DNA from 4 places in the Nitratireductor lacus genome. Region 4 is predicted to be linked to each of the others. Evidence: predicted binding sites of a transcription regulator. Region 4 holds the regulator's gene; each other region holds the start of a gene.
What was found. Region 4 encodes LexA, which represses DNA repair genes until DNA is damaged. Its sites were predicted from a motif close to TGTTCNNNNTGTGTTCNG; they were not measured.
Positions count from the first base shown of each region.

Region 1: a site for LexA is predicted at 1,542-1,559, ahead of AC07E3_RS05075 (ATP-dependent helicase). Genes of this name have one in related genera too.
Region 2: a site for LexA is predicted at 1,975-1,992, ahead of AC07E3_RS11065 (PA0069 family radical SAM protein). Genes of this name have one in related genera too.
Region 3: a site for LexA is predicted at 1,464-1,481, ahead of parE (DNA topoisomerase IV subunit B). Genes of this name have one in related genera too.

Region 1 is NZ_JBWKMB010000004.1:159,618-163,210, reverse strand. It holds gene AC07E3_RS05075 (ATP-dependent helicase) at 1-1,501, opposite strand, end outside; gene AC07E3_RS05070 (MerR family transcriptional regulator) at 1,616-2,029, opposite strand; gene AC07E3_RS05065 (dienelactone hydrolase family protein) at 2,185-3,063, shown strand; gene AC07E3_RS05060 (hypothetical protein) at 3,067-3,297, opposite strand; gene AC07E3_RS05055 (chloride channel protein) at 3,471-3,593, opposite strand, start outside.
Region 2 is NZ_JBWKMB010000011.1:48,674-52,266, reverse strand. It holds gene AC07E3_RS11070 (ribonuclease HII) at 1-499, opposite strand, end outside; gene AC07E3_RS11065 (PA0069 family radical SAM protein) at 713-1,867, opposite strand; gene moaB (molybdenum cofactor biosynthesis protein B) at 2,191-2,745, opposite strand; gene AC07E3_RS11055 (4-(cytidine 5'-diphospho)-2-C-methyl-D-erythritol kinase) at 2,723-3,593, opposite strand, start outside.
Region 3 is NZ_JBWKMB010000001.1:302,975-306,567, forward strand. It holds gene gcvP (aminomethyl-transferring glycine dehydrogenase) at 1-1,358, shown strand, start outside; gene parE (DNA topoisomerase IV subunit B) at 1,550-3,593, shown strand, end outside.
Region 4 is NZ_JBWKMB010000001.1:92,002-95,594, forward strand. It holds gene gyrA (DNA gyrase subunit A) at 1-812, opposite strand, end outside; gene AC07E3_RS00465 (MarC family protein) at 1,044-1,676, shown strand; gene lexA (transcriptional repressor LexA) at 1,776-2,495, shown strand; gene AC07E3_RS00475 (NAD(P)H-hydrate dehydratase) at 2,650-3,593, opposite strand, start outside.

The DNA.
Region 1 (3,593 bases), on a different contig from region 4:
GCTTCATCTCCTCCGTGCCGACGAGATCGCGCGCGGCCTGGAGGAGGGGGGCCTCGCGCATGCGCGAGACATCGTGAATCTGCCGGACGCTGGCTTCGCCAAGCCCGCGCTTGGGCACATTGACGATGCGCTCGAAGGCGAGGTCGTCCGCCGCCTGCGCGACGATGCGGAAATAGGCAAGCGCGTCGCGGATCTCCATGCGCTCATAGAAGCGCGGGCCGCCGATGACGCGGTAGTTGAGCCCCAGCGTGACGAAACGGTCTTCGAACTCGCGCATCTGGAAGGAGGCGCGCACGAGGATGGCGATGTCGTTGAGCGCGTGGCCCTTCACCTGAAGCGCCTCGATCTCCTCGCCGACGGCGCGGGCTTCCTCTTCCGAATCCCAGGCGGCGTGGACCTTCACCTTGGGGTCGTCGGGGTCGGAATGCTCGGTGAAGAGGGTTTTGCCGAGGCGGCCTTCATTGTTGGCGATGAGATGGGAGGCGGCGCCCAGAATATGCGCGGTGGAGCGGTAATTGCGCTCCAGCCTAATGACGGCGGCGCCTGGAAAATCCTTCTCGAAGCGCAGGATGTTGTCCACTTCCGCGCCGCGCCAGCCATAGATGGACTGGTCGTCGTCGCCGACGCAGCAGATATTGACCGGTTCGGTGCTCTTGGGGCGCTGGGCGAGGAGGCGCAGCCACAGATATTGTGCGGTGTTGGTGTCCTGATACTCGTCGACGAGGATGTAGCGGAACCTGCGGTGATACTCTGAAAGCACATCCGGATTGTCGCGCAGAATGCGGATCGGATGGCACAGGAGATCGCCGAAATCGACGGCGTTGAGCGTCTTCAGGCGCTCCTGATAGGCGGTGTAAAGCTCGCGGCCCTTGCCATTGGCGAAGGCACGCGCATCCCCCTCGGGGATCTCCTTCGGGGCGAGCCCCTTGTTCTTCCAGCCATCGATCATCTGGGCGAACTGGCGTGGCGGCCAGCGCTTGTCGTCCAGCCCCTCTGCCTGGATGATCTGCTTCAGGAGGCGGATCTGGTCGTCGGTGTCGAGAATGGTGAAGGAGCTCTTCAGGCCCGCAAGTTCTGCATGTTTGCGCAGGATCTTGACGCCGATTGAGTGGAAGGTGCCGAGCCACGGCATGCCCTCGATGGCCTCGCCCACCAGCGTGCCGATGCGCAGCTTCATCTCGCGGGCGGCCTTGTTGGTGAAGGTCACGGCGAGGATCTGCGAGGGATAGGCGCGGCCGGAGGCCAGAATATGCGCGATGCGGGTGGTCAGAACCCGTGTCTTGCCGGTGCCGGCGCCAGCGAGCACCAGGACGGGACCTTCGGTCGTCTCCACGGCAAGACGCTGCTCGGGATTGAGCGCATCGAGATAGCGCGTGTCGGGACCGCCCGAGCGCGCGGCCATGGCGCGCGCTGCAATGCCCGAAGGTTTCTGCGCTGCCGGGGGAGGCGGGGTCGGGTCGTCCTCATCGAAGAACGGTATATCGTCAGGGAAGCCGGACATCGGACCTGCATATGGTGATTCGGGGGCCAAAGCCCAAGGATGTTTTCTATTTGTACCGGTTTGTGGCCCATGAACCAAGATGCTGACAGCCGGCAAAGCTGCCCGTTCTGAGGATCAGTGCTCGCTTTCGCACAGCGAATGGTCTGCGAGTGCCCGTAGAACGTGGCAGTCGCAGACCGCGCCGCTGTCGCAGCTATCGACAATGCGCTGCAGTTCGAGTTCGAGCCTTTGCAGGCGCGCTATGCGTTTGCGCACTTCTACGAGATGCTCGCGCGCGATGCTGTCGGCCGCCTCGCACGGCTTTTCGGGGTGGCCGCTCAGTTCGATGAGTGAGCGGATGGCGTCGATGCCGAGACCCAGGTCGCGGGCATGACGGATGAAGGCGAGGCGCTCCATGGCCTGCCTGCCATAGCGACGCTGGTTGCCGGAGGAGCGTTCGGGCGGCTCGATCAGACCCGTCTCTTCGTAGTACCGGATTGTCGGCACCTTCACGCCCACGCGCTTCGACAGTTCTCCGATGGACCACATGAGGCATCGCTCCTTTTTTGTGTGCGCCAAATATAGGAAGTCCCCGCCGGAGGTGGAAGGACTGCCGCGCACTCACGCGGCTGTGAATGGACCTTTTCCAGCTGGGCCCTACCTTGCAAAGCGGCGGGAACCAACCAGCGAACGGGAGGGAATTCATGCAGGATCAGCCGAAGATCACCCAGGCGATGATTGACGCCTATGACGAATACACGCATCTCACACTCGACCGCCGCGCCTTCATGAGCAGACTGACGAAGCTGGCGGGTTCCGGAGCCGCGGCCGCAGCCATCGTGCCGATGCTCGCAGCGAATTCCGCGCGCGCTGCCATGGTCGCCGAAGACGACGCGCGCATCACCGCGGAAGACATCACCTATGCCGGCGACGGCGGGGAGATGATGGGCTATCTCGTCCGCCCTGCGGGGGTGGAGCGGAAATTGCCGGCCGTGATCGTCATTCACGAGAACCGTGGTCTCAACCCGCATATCCGCGATGTGGCGCGACGCATGGCGCTTGAAGGGTTTGTTGCGCTGGCGCCCGATTTCCTGTCGCCGTCCGGCGGCACGCCGGAGGATGAGGACAGGGCGCGCGAAATGATCGGCCAACTCGACGGTGGCCAGACCGTGCGCAACGCGGTTGCGACACGGGCGTTTCTTGCCGGGCATGATGCGACCAATGGCAATGTCGGCGCCATCGGCTTCTGCTGGGGCGGAGGGCTGGTGAATGAGCTTGCCGTCAACGATCCCGAGCTCGATGCAGGCGTTGCCTATTACGGGCGTCAGGCCGATGCGGGCGAGGTCTCGAAGATCGAGGCGCCACTGCTGCTCCACTATGCGGGGCTCGATGAGCGGATCAACGCGGGTATCGATGCTTATCGCACCGCGCTCGAAGGGGCGGGGAAGACGTTCACCATCCATGTCTATGAGGGGGTAAACCACGCCTTCAACAACGACACGTCGGAGGCGCGATACGACAAGGAAGCCGCAGACCTTGCCTGGCAGAGAACGGTGACCTTCCTCAAGGAAAACCTGTCCTGAAGCTCAGAATGAGTCGAAGGGCGCCGGGTCGCAGGCAATGAAGAGGCGCTTCTGGCGCGCGGTGCGGACGATGGCACGGACATAGACCAGGTCGATGGGGATCGGCCTGCGGTTGCGTTCGAGCCAGTAGAGTTCGTCCTCGATGGATTTCAGCGCGCGCCAGAAGTCATAGTCCGTGATCTCGTGCGAGTGCGCGAGACCGTCTGACAGGGCTTTGGCTTCCTCGTTCAACACCGGGCTTTCCGCCACCTACGAATCGAATGCGTTTACCAAGGATGGTCGACGTGCGGCGTGAGCGCTTCAAGCGCGGCACATGGTTAAACTTGTGCAAAGATTTTAGCCGTGACGGTATGGTTAACAAAACCTTCTTCCTCGCTTCGGGCGACCAAGCTCCTGGAAGATAACGCTTATCGGTGCTCTTCCTCGCTCATGTCCACCAGCGCGCGGTTGAAGAAGCGCAGCGCACGGACGTGGCTCGCAAAGGCGATGACCTTTGAAGAATCCTTCAGGTCGACCACCGGCAGGCGGTC
Region 2 (3,593 bases), on a different contig from region 4:
CCCGCGTCACCTTGGCGACGATGGAGGCAGCGGCGATGGACTGGCTGCGCTGATCGCCCTTCACCACGGCACGCGCCGGGCAGCACAGCCCCGGCGGCACATCGCGGCCATCGGCCAGTGCAAAGAGCGGCGTGACGCAAAGCCCGGCCGCTGCGCGGCGCATGGCCTCAAGGCTGGCGCGCAGGATATCGGATCCGTCGATGCTCGCAGCGCTAAGGGACGCGACGGAGACGCTGACGGCCATCTCGATGATGGCTTCGAAGAGCCTGTCGCGCGCCTCGGCGGAAAGCCGCTTGGAATCGTCCAGCCCCTCAGGAAGGCGGTTTGCATCGAGAATGACGGCGGCGGCGACAACAGGGCCTGCCAGCGGACCGCGTCCCGCCTCGTCGAGCCCTGCCACGGGAGCAAGCCCCTCGCGCAGAAGGCCGGCCTCCATCTGGAAGTCGGGACGAACGGGCAGGTCGAAAAGAGTGGGAGAATCGGAACGCGTGCGAGCCATGATGCGGCGATGCTCGCATCGCTTCCGATTCTCCGCAAGGGCCTCCCGGCAACGAGGGGGCGGATGGGCCGGGAAGCTTCCGTCGGCTACGGGGATGCAAGCCGGACGGGAAGGGTGTGCTGTCGGAAACGGCGCCGTTTTACGGAAACAGGGTGCCGCTCCGATGCGTCGATCTGCGATGCCGAAGCAGGAGGCGGATCGGGCAGGGCGCTGTCAAAGCAGCATGAGCTGTTCGCCTCCCGGCTGCGGCTGCCTGAACAGGTCCGTTCTCAGCCTGCGTTTTTCCTGGTTGAGCCCGAGCCGCTTTGCCGCGATCTCGAAGCGCCGGCCGATCTGCCAGGCATAAGGGCCGGTGCCCTTCATCCGCTTGCCCCATTCGGCGTCGTAATCCTTGCCGCCGCGCATGGAGCGGATCAGGGACAGGACGTGGCGATAACGGTCGGGTGCATGGCGCAGAAGCCACTCCTTGAAAATGGGGCTGACCTCGAGCGGCAGGCGCAGGATGATATAGCCCGCCTCGCGCGCGCCGGCAGTGGCCGCCGATTCCAGGATGCGTTCTATCTCGCAATCGGTGATGCCGGGAATGACAGGCCCCATCATCACCGATGTCGGGATGCCGGCTTCACTCAGCGCCCGCACGGTCTCCAGACGTCGCGGGGGCGTTGCCGCGCGCGGCTCCATGGTGCGGGCAAGCTTGCGGTCGAGCGTCGTGATGGAAAGCGCCACCTTCGCCAGCCCCTGTTCGGCCATCCGGGAGAGGATATCCATGTCGCGCATGACGAGCGCCGACTTGGTGACGATGCCGACCGGGTGTCCGTGCGCCTCAAGCACTTCGAGAATCTCGCGCATGATGCGGTATTTCTTCTCGATGGGCTGGTAGGGATCGGTGTTGGTGCCGATGGCGATGGTGCGCGGCTGATAACCCGGTTTGGAAATCTCGCGTTCCAGAAGCCGGGCGGCATCCGGCTTGGCAAAGAGCTTCGCCTCGAAGTCGAGCCCCGCCGACAGACCCATATAGGCATGGGTGGGACGTGCAAAACAGTAGACGCAGCCATGTTCGCAGCCGCGATAGGGATTGATGGACCGGTCAAAGGAGATGTCGGGCGAGGTGTTGCGCGTGATGATGGTGCGCGGCCTCTCCACCTGGACCTCGGTCTTGAAGGGCGGCAATTCCTCAAGCGAACCCCAGCCATCGTCAAAGACATGACGGGAGACCGGTTCATAGCGGCCGGACGGGTTGATGCCCGCGGCCCGGCCCCGGCGACGCTCGGAATCGATGCGAATGCCCGACCGGTCGATCACCGTGTTGGCCATCGCGGCCCCGCCGCCATCGAAGGCGGCTGCATCTGCTCTCACAATCTGTTCCATGGCTTGCTCCATGACTGAGCGATTTCGCTGGCTTTCCAGTACGCGGGGACTAAAGCCGAAAGCAGAATCAGCGTCGCTGCCGATGAATCTATTCCTATTCGAAGAACGAGAACAAAGCAAGAACTTTTGGCAGAATCGAGGCGCGCGAGTTTTCCACAGGCGTGCAAAAGGGGGCGCGGGGACGGTGCCGCAGTCTTCAGAGCGGTTCACCGTTTCACGGAAACGCTGCTCCGCTCTATCTGTCTGTTTTTCCGCATTTGTGCGGACGTCAGGTGATTCCACCTGACTGCAAAATGCTTCAGGTTTTCAAGCTCAGGAAGGGATCATGCGGACTTGCGGCCGCCGCGTTTCAGATGCTCGGCAAGGCGCGGCATGATTTCCACGAAATTGCACGGCATGTGCCGGTAGTCGAACTGGTCTTTCAGGATACCGTCCCAGGCGTCGCGGCAGGCGCCGGTGGAGCCCGGCAACACGAAGACGAAGGTTTGGTCGATAAGCCCTGCGGTGGCGCGCGACTGGACGGTGGAGGTACCGATTTTTTCGTATGAGATGCGGTGGAAGACCTGCGAAAACCCGTCCATGCGCTTGTCGAACAGCGGTTCCAGCGCCTCTGGCGTCACGTCGCGCCCGGTGAAGCCGGTGCCGCCCGTGGTGATGACGGCATCGACGCCGGGATCGGCACACCACAGTTTGACGGCCATCTGGATGGCTTCGATATCGTCTGCGACGATCTTTCGGTCGGCGAGCGTGTGGCCGGCAGCTTCGATGCGATCGGCCAGGGTCTGGCCGGAGCGGTCGTCCTCAAGGCCGCGCGTGTCGGAAACGGTCAGCACCGCGAAGCGGACGGGGATGAATTCACGCACGGGCGTAGTGGACATGGTCGTGCTCGGCTTGCGTGGGAACGGGGGAGCGCGTTTCGGTGGCGAGGACAAACCAGTCGGGATGGCGCTCTTCAAGAAGGGCCGCTGCCTGATCAGCCTCGGGCCGGGTGGAAAAGACGCCGAAGCAAGTGGCGCCGGAGCCCGACATGCGGGCGAAAAGCGCACCGGCTCGCCTCAGCGCATCGCGCGCATCCTCGATCTGTGGCACGAGCTGACAGGCAGGTTCTTCAAGATCATTGCGCGCCTCCTTCAGCCAATGGGCGGCAGAGACCGTGTCGGTGAATGCGCCGAGGGGCGAAAGGGGGGGATTGTCGCGCCGCTCAAGCCTGGAAAACACCTCGGGCGTGGAGAGCGGGATGTTGGGGTTCACCAGAACAAGCGGCAGGGCGGGGAAATGCGGCAGTTCCTCAAGCGCATCGCCAATGCCGCGCGCAAGGAGCGGTCTCGAGGACAGGCACATGGGGACATCCGCGCCAAGACTGAGGCCGAGCTTGGCGAGCGCGACCTCCTCGATGTCGATCTGCCAGTGGTGGACGAGAAGCCTGAGCGCGGCAGCCGCATCGGCCGAGCCGCCACCGATGCCGGAGGCGACGGGCAGGTTCTTTTCAAGGTGCAGATGGACGGGTGCGTGGGCTCTCTCCCCGAATGTTTCACGCAGAAGATCGCGGGCACGGGTGACAAGATTGGTCTCGCCGATCGGGACATGTGCGGCGAAGTGGCCGGAAACGAAGAAATCGTCTTCCGCCCCGTCTTCCACCTCGAGCAGGTCGCCATGGCTGGAAAAGGCGACAAGGCTGTCCAGCAGATGATAGCCGTCGACGCGCCGTCCGGTGACGTGCAACGCC
Region 3 (3,593 bases), 210 kb from region 4:
CCATGATCCCGCTCGGCTCCTGCACCATGAAGCTCAACGCCGCCGCCGAGATGATGCCCGTGAGCTGGCCGGAAGTGGGTGGTCTTCATCCCTTCGCCCCGCAAGAGCACACGGTTGGCTATCGCCGCATGATCGACGATCTGGACCGCTGGCTCTCGGAAATCACCGGCTTCGATGCAGTCTCGCTGCAGCCCAATGCCGGCAGCCAGGGCGAATATGCAGGCCTTCTGGCCATCCGCCGCTACCACGCCGAGCGTGGCGAAGGCGACCGCGACATCTGCCTTATCCCCTCCTCCGCCCATGGCACCAACCCGGCGTCTGCCTCCATGGCCGGCATGCAGGTGGTGGTCGTGCGCTGCACGGAAGATGGCAATATCGATCAGGACGACCTGAAGGCGAAGGCGGAAGAGCATGCCGACAGGCTGGCGGCGCTGATGCTGACCTACCCGTCGACCCATGGTGTGTTCGAGGAAGGCGTGCGCGACATGTGCGCGGTGATCCACGAGCATGGCGGCCAGGTCTATTTCGACGGCGCCAATCTCAACGCCATGGTCGGGCTTGCCCGTCCGGGTGATCTGGGTGCGGATGTCTGCCACCTGAACCTGCACAAGACCTTCTGCATTCCCCATGGCGGCGGTGGACCGGGCGTCGGCCCCATCGGCGTCAAGGCGCATCTGAAGCCCTTCGTGCCGGGGCATGTGGCGCTCGGCAGCAGCCATGCGGTGGCGGCAGCCCCCTATGGCAGCGCGTCGATCCTGCCGATCACGTGGATGTATATCCGCATGATGGGCGGCGACGGCCTCAAGCGGGCGACGGAAACCGCGATCCTCAACGCCAACTACATCGCCCACAGCCTGAAAGAGCACTACCCGGTGCTCTACAAGGGCCGCAACGACCGTGTCGCGCATGAGTGCATTCTCGACACGCGGGTCTTCAAGGATCGCGCCGGCATCACAGTCGACGACATCGCAAAGCGGCTGATCGATTATGGCTTCCACGCCCCGACCATGAGCTTCCCAGTTGCGGGCACGCTGATGGTGGAGCCGACGGAATCGGAGCCGAAGAGCGAAGTCGACCGCTTCTGTCAGGCGATGATCTCCATCGCTGAGGAAGCTGCGAAGGTGGAAAAGGGCGAATGGCCGAAGGATGACAATCCGCTCACCAATGCACCGCACACCGCGATGGAGCTGATGGGTGACGAGTGGACACACCCCTACAGCCGCAGCGAAGCCGCCTTCCCCGAAGGTTCGCTGGCGTCCGCATCCAAATACTGGCCGCCGGTCTCGCGCGTCGATAATGTCAGCGGCGACCGCAATCTCGTCTGCGCCTGCCCGCCCATCGAGGCACTGGCAAGCTAACCAGCACGAAACGGATCATCTCCCCATCTGGGGAGATGATCGCTCATTTTTGCCGCACCTCTTGGCTGAGGCCCGCGCTTTCTGGTAGAGCGTCGTCCACACACTCCGAACGGAACCGGAACAGGCTTCGCTTTGCCTTGCAAACCATGGCAAACTGCGATGTGATTCGCGGACAGGACACCACACGCTTCATGGACGACAACAACGACCTTTTCGCCGGAATGACCGCCAATGTGGAACGTGCGAAGGCACCGGAGCCGGCAGCGCCCGAGCGCAAGCCCGCTGCGCGCCCAGCACCGTCTGCATCGCCCGATGCTTCCAGCGATGGGTACAGCGCGGCCGACATTGAGGTTCTGGAAGGCCTTGAGCCCGTCCGTCGCCGTCCCGGCATGTATATCGGCGGCACCGACGACAAAGCGCTGCATCACCTGTTCGCCGAAGTCATCGACAACTCCATGGATGAGGCTGTGGCCGGCCACGCCACCTTCATTGAAGTGGAGCTTGATGCGGAAGGCTATCTCGCCGTCACCGACAATGGTCGCGGCATCCCGGTGGACCCGCACCCGAAATTCAAGGACAAGTCGGCTCTCGAAGTCATCATGACGACGCTGCACGCCGGTGGTAAATTCGATTCCAAGGTCTACGAAACCTCCGGCGGCCTTCACGGCGTTGGCGTGTCCGTAGTCAACGCCCTGTCCGAACTCCTTCAGGTTGAGGTTGCCCGCAATCGCCAGCTCTTCCGCCAGACCTTTTCGCGCGGCCTGCCGCAGGGCGGGCTTGAAAAGCTTGGCGACGTTCACAACCGGCGCGGCACGAGGGTGCGGTTCAAGCCAGACGAACAGATCTTCGGCAAGGGCGCGAAATTCGAACCCGCACGCCTCTACCGCATGGCGCGGTCCAAAGCCTATCTCTTTGGCGGTGTCGAAATACGCTGGGTCTGCGCGCCCGAGCTGATTGGCGAAAAGGACGAAACGCCGGAAAAGGCGACCTTCCACTTCCCAGGTGGTCTCAAGGACTATCTGAACGCCTCGCTGGACGGCCAGTTTCAGGTCACGAAGGAAGTGTTCTCCGGCCGTAGCGAAAAGAACTCCGGTCATGGCGCGGTTGAATGGGCGATCACCTGGTATGGCGGCGACGCCATGCTCAATTCCTACTGTAACACCGTGCCCACGCCGGAGGGCGGGACGCACGAGACCGGTTTCCGCAATGCGCTTCTGCGTGGTCTGCGCGGCTATGCCGAACTCACTGGCAACAAGCGGGCCTCCATCATCACCTCCGAAGACGTGATGATCTCGGCCGCCGGCATGCTCTCGGTCTTTGTGCGCGAGCCGGAATTCGTCGGCCAGACCAAGGACAAGCTGGCGACGGCAGCTGCGATGCGCATTGTCGAAAACGCCGTGCGCGATCCCTTCGATCACTGGCTGGCCGAAAACCCGCAGGAAGCCTCCAAGCTCCTCGAATGGGTCGTCGCCCGCGCCGACGAGCGCCTGCGCCGCCGTCAGGAGCGCGAGGTCAGCCGCAAGAGCGCCGTGCGCAAGCTGCGCCTTCCCGGAAAGCTCGCCGACTGCACTATGGGTGCGGCAGCGGGTGCCGAAATCTTCATCGTCGAGGGTGACTCGGCCGGTGGCTCCGCCAAACAGGCGCGCAACCGCGCCAGCCAGGCCGTTCTGCCGCTGCGCGGCAAGATCCTGAACGTCGCCAGCGCCGGCACGGGCAAGCTCGCCGCTAACCAGCAGATATCCGACATCACCCAGGCGCTCGGCTGCGGCACGCGCTCGAAATACCGCGAAGACGACCTTCGCTACGACCGCGTCATCATCATGACCGACGCCGACGTCGACGGCGCGCACATTGCTTCTCTGCTGATTACCTTTTTCTATCAGGAAATGCCGCAGCTCATCGAAAACGGGCATCTCTACATGGCTGTGCCCCCGCTCTACCGCATCAGCCAGGGCGGCAAGACCATGTATGCGCGCGATGATGCGCATAAGGACGAACTTCTGGAAACCGAGTTCACCGGTCGCGGCAAGGTCGAGATCGGCCGTTTCAAGGGCCTTGGCGAGATGATGGCGAGCCAGCTCAAGGAAACGACCATGGACCCTGCCAAGCGAACATTGCTACGTGTTACGGTCCTGGGCGGTCAGGAAGCAACGAAGAGCACGATCGATTCCCTGATGGGGACGAAGCCCGAGGCGCGTTTCCGCTTTATCCAGGAAAATGCCGAGTTCGCAGAAG
Region 4 (3,593 bases):
ATCTCCGTGATGATGATGGCTTCACGGTCGTTGCGGGCGGGCTCGATGGCCACCCTGCCGCGCATCATGATCGAGCCGCGGCCTGTCTCGTAGGCGCTGCGGATGCCGGACCGCCCGAGGATGAGACCGCCGGTCGGGAAATCGGGCCCCGGGATCAGTTCCTGCAGCTCGGGCAGGCTGATCGCCGGATTGTCGATCATGGCCACACAGCCATTGATGACTTCCGACAGATTATGCGGAGGAATATTGGTCGCCATGCCGACCGCGATACCGCCGGAACCATTGACCAGGAGGTTCGGATAGCGTGCGGGAAGCACCTTGGGCTCGCTGGAGGAGCCGTCATACGTGTCCTGGAAATCGACCGTTTCCTTGTCGATGTCTTCCAGAAGCTCGTGAGCGCCTTTGGTGAGCCGCGACTCGGTGTAGCGCATGGCCGCCGGCGGATCGCCGTCGATGGAGCCGAAATTGCCCTGACCGTCGATAAGCGGCAGGCGCATGGACCAGTCCTGCGCCATGCGCACCAGCGCGTCATAAATCGCCGCGTCGCCATGGGGGTGGTATTTACCCATCACGTCGGCGACCGGGCGCGCCGATTTCACATATTTGCGGTTCCAGTGATAGCCGCTCTCGTGCGAGGCGTAGAGAATGCGCCGGTGCACCGGCTTCAACCCGTCGCGCGCATCCGGAAGAGCGCGGCTCACGATCACGCTCATCGCGTAGTCGAGATAGGAGCGCTGCATCTCCTCGATAATGGAAATCGGCTCGATGTCGTCGGGCTCGCCCGGTCCGGTCGGCGTCGTCTGGTCAGTCAAATCGTGTCACACACAAAATAAGGAATCACTGACTTCTTATATATGAAGCGCCGTTGATTCTCCAATCGAAGCAGCGATTGAAGCCGGGGAAATCCAACGCGATTTCAGATGCATATGGAAGGTCTGTGAATGATTTCACTGACAAATTGCCGCAGACCGCCCGCCAGGGGACACAATCGGGTCTTTTCCGAAGCCTCCCGACTGGGCTAGACAGTTGCAAGGGAGGACCTCATGCCAGGCTACGAGACCGCATTCAATGCCTTTGTCACACTGCTCGTGACCGTGGACCCACCAGGCCTCGCCCCGCTCTTTCTCGCCCTGACGGTGGGCATGAACCGGTCAGAGCGCAACCAGGTCGCCGTTCGGGCGGCGATCATCGGCTTCGCGGTCCTCGCTCTCTTCGGCGTGGCCGGCAGCGCCATACTCTCCGTGTTCGGGATCACACTTCCCGCTTTCCGCGTGGCGGGCGGCCTGCTTCTCTTTTTCATCGCCTTCGAAATGATCTTCGAGCGCCGCCAGGAACGCCATGAGAAGAGCGCCGAGCGCGCCATCACCCGCGACATGATCCGAAACATCGCCGCCTTTCCGCTGGCGATCCCCTTGATAGCCGGCCCTGGCGCGATTTCGGCCACCGTTCTTCTCTCAGGCTCCTTTAGCGGCCTGGCCGGAAGCGCGGCACTGCTGGCAATACTGGCCACAACGATCATCATCACCTACGCCGTCTTCACGCTCGCCGAGCGCGTCGACCGGTTTCTTGGCGAGACGGGACGCTCGATCCTGACGCGCCTTCTCGGCGTTATACTGGCTGCCCTCGCCGTGCAGTTCGTCGCCGACGGCGCCAAGGCGCTGTTTGCGGCGCCGTAGCCCCGGTAAACCGCGCACAAATGCCGGGAGTTGCGGAACACAACTGGAACATATAGAGTATGTTCTGGTTTTGTTTTTAACTGATTCTCGGTGGCGCCCATGCTGACCCGCAAGCAGCACGAACTTCTCCTGTTCATCCACGAGCGGCTGAAGGAAACAGGAATCCCGCCCTCCTTCGATGAAATGAAGGAAGCGCTGGACCTTGCCTCGAAATCCGGCATTCATCGGTTGATCACCGCCCTCGAGGAGCGTGGCTTCATTCGCAGGCTTCCCAATCGGGCCCGTGCCCTGGAAGTTCTGCGCCTTCCCGATTCGATTGCTCCCGGCCTGAACCCCGGCGCACGAAAATTCTCGCCCAGCGTCATTGAAGGCAGCCTCGGCAAAGCCCCCTCGCCCCAGCCAAAACCGGCTGCCAGCAATGATGACGGTCTTGCCGGCGTCGTTTCCGTGCCGGTGATGGGCCGCATTGCTGCAGGCGTCCCTATTGATGCCATTCAGCACCAGACGCATTCCATCGCCGTCCCCCCGGACATGCTGAGCGGCGGCGATCATTACGCGCTGGAGGTCAGGGGCGATTCCATGATCGAGGCGGGGATCTTCGATGGCGATACCGTCATCATCCGCGAAACCCAGACCGCCAATCCGGGCGAGATCGTGGTCGCGCTGGTGGATCAGGAAGAAGCAACCCTGAAACGCTTTCGCCGCAAAGGCGCGTCGATTGCCCTTGAAGCTGCAAACCCGGCCTATGAAACGCGGATTTTTGGCCCTGACAGGGTCAAGGTTCAGGGACGTCTGGTTGGATTGATGCGCCGTTACTGAAGTATGTTGCAGTCAGGTGGAAAAACCTGACTGCAAAATCCTCCAACGCGGCGACGGCGGGTCGAGCCGTCTGTGTAGCCCCCCACTTTTCTTCCACAGCCGGGTACACCCCTTTCGTTTCTCCCCGCCGGTACGTCCCGCTCGCTTCGACCTTTCAGCGGACATGTTCCGGGAACTGAGACCGCAGAACCCGGGGCAGCATCTCGGGCAGATCCTCGGCGATAAGCCCGCGGCCGAACACTCCGCCGGCCTCCGCATGAAGCCAGACACCCGCGCAGGCTGCTTCAAACGCCGGCATCCTCTGCGCCATCAGACCAGCCACGATCCCGGACAGGACATCGCCTGAGCCGGCTGTCGCCAGGTGCTGCGTTGCGTTCACATTGATGGCTGCCCGCCCGTCGGGCGCCGCAACCACCGTATCCGGTCCCTTGAGCACGATTATCGCACCGGATCGCATGGCTGCCTCCCGGGCCCGCTCCACTTTCGAGACCTCCGGCGCATCTTCAAGACCTGCAAACAGGCGGCCGAACTCGCCTTCGTGGGGTGTCAGAACGACCTGCGCGGCGGAGGCCTTGATCATGGCGAAAAGCGTCTCCGGATCGCCGCGAAAGGCGGTGATTGCATCCGCATCGAAAACCAGCCCGCCCACATCGTCCACCTGATCGAGAAGGCTGCGCGCAAAACCTCGCGTCCGCTCGCCTGTTCCTGCCCCTGGCCCCAGCACTGCACCGGAAGGCGCGCGGTCACGGATGAACGCCTCCAGTTCGTCCGCCGTATCGGCCCTGCGCAGCATGATCGAGGTCAGATGCATAGCGTTGACGGAGAGCGCGTTGGCGGGTGAAAGCACGGTCACGGCGCCCGCCCCCGCCCGCGCAGCACCGCGCGCTGCAAGACGCGCTGCTCCCGTAGACGTGGCGCCACCGGATATGACGGCCACATGCCCGCGCGAATATTTGTGGGCGCTGATGCCGATCTCCGGAAAGGTCGCCCGCCACAGCGCGGGTCGGTTCTCCCATGTGTTGCATTCGGCTCGATCCAGCGTTGTTTCGGCTATGCCGATATCCGCGACAAGAAGCACACCGCACATCTGTCGGCCGG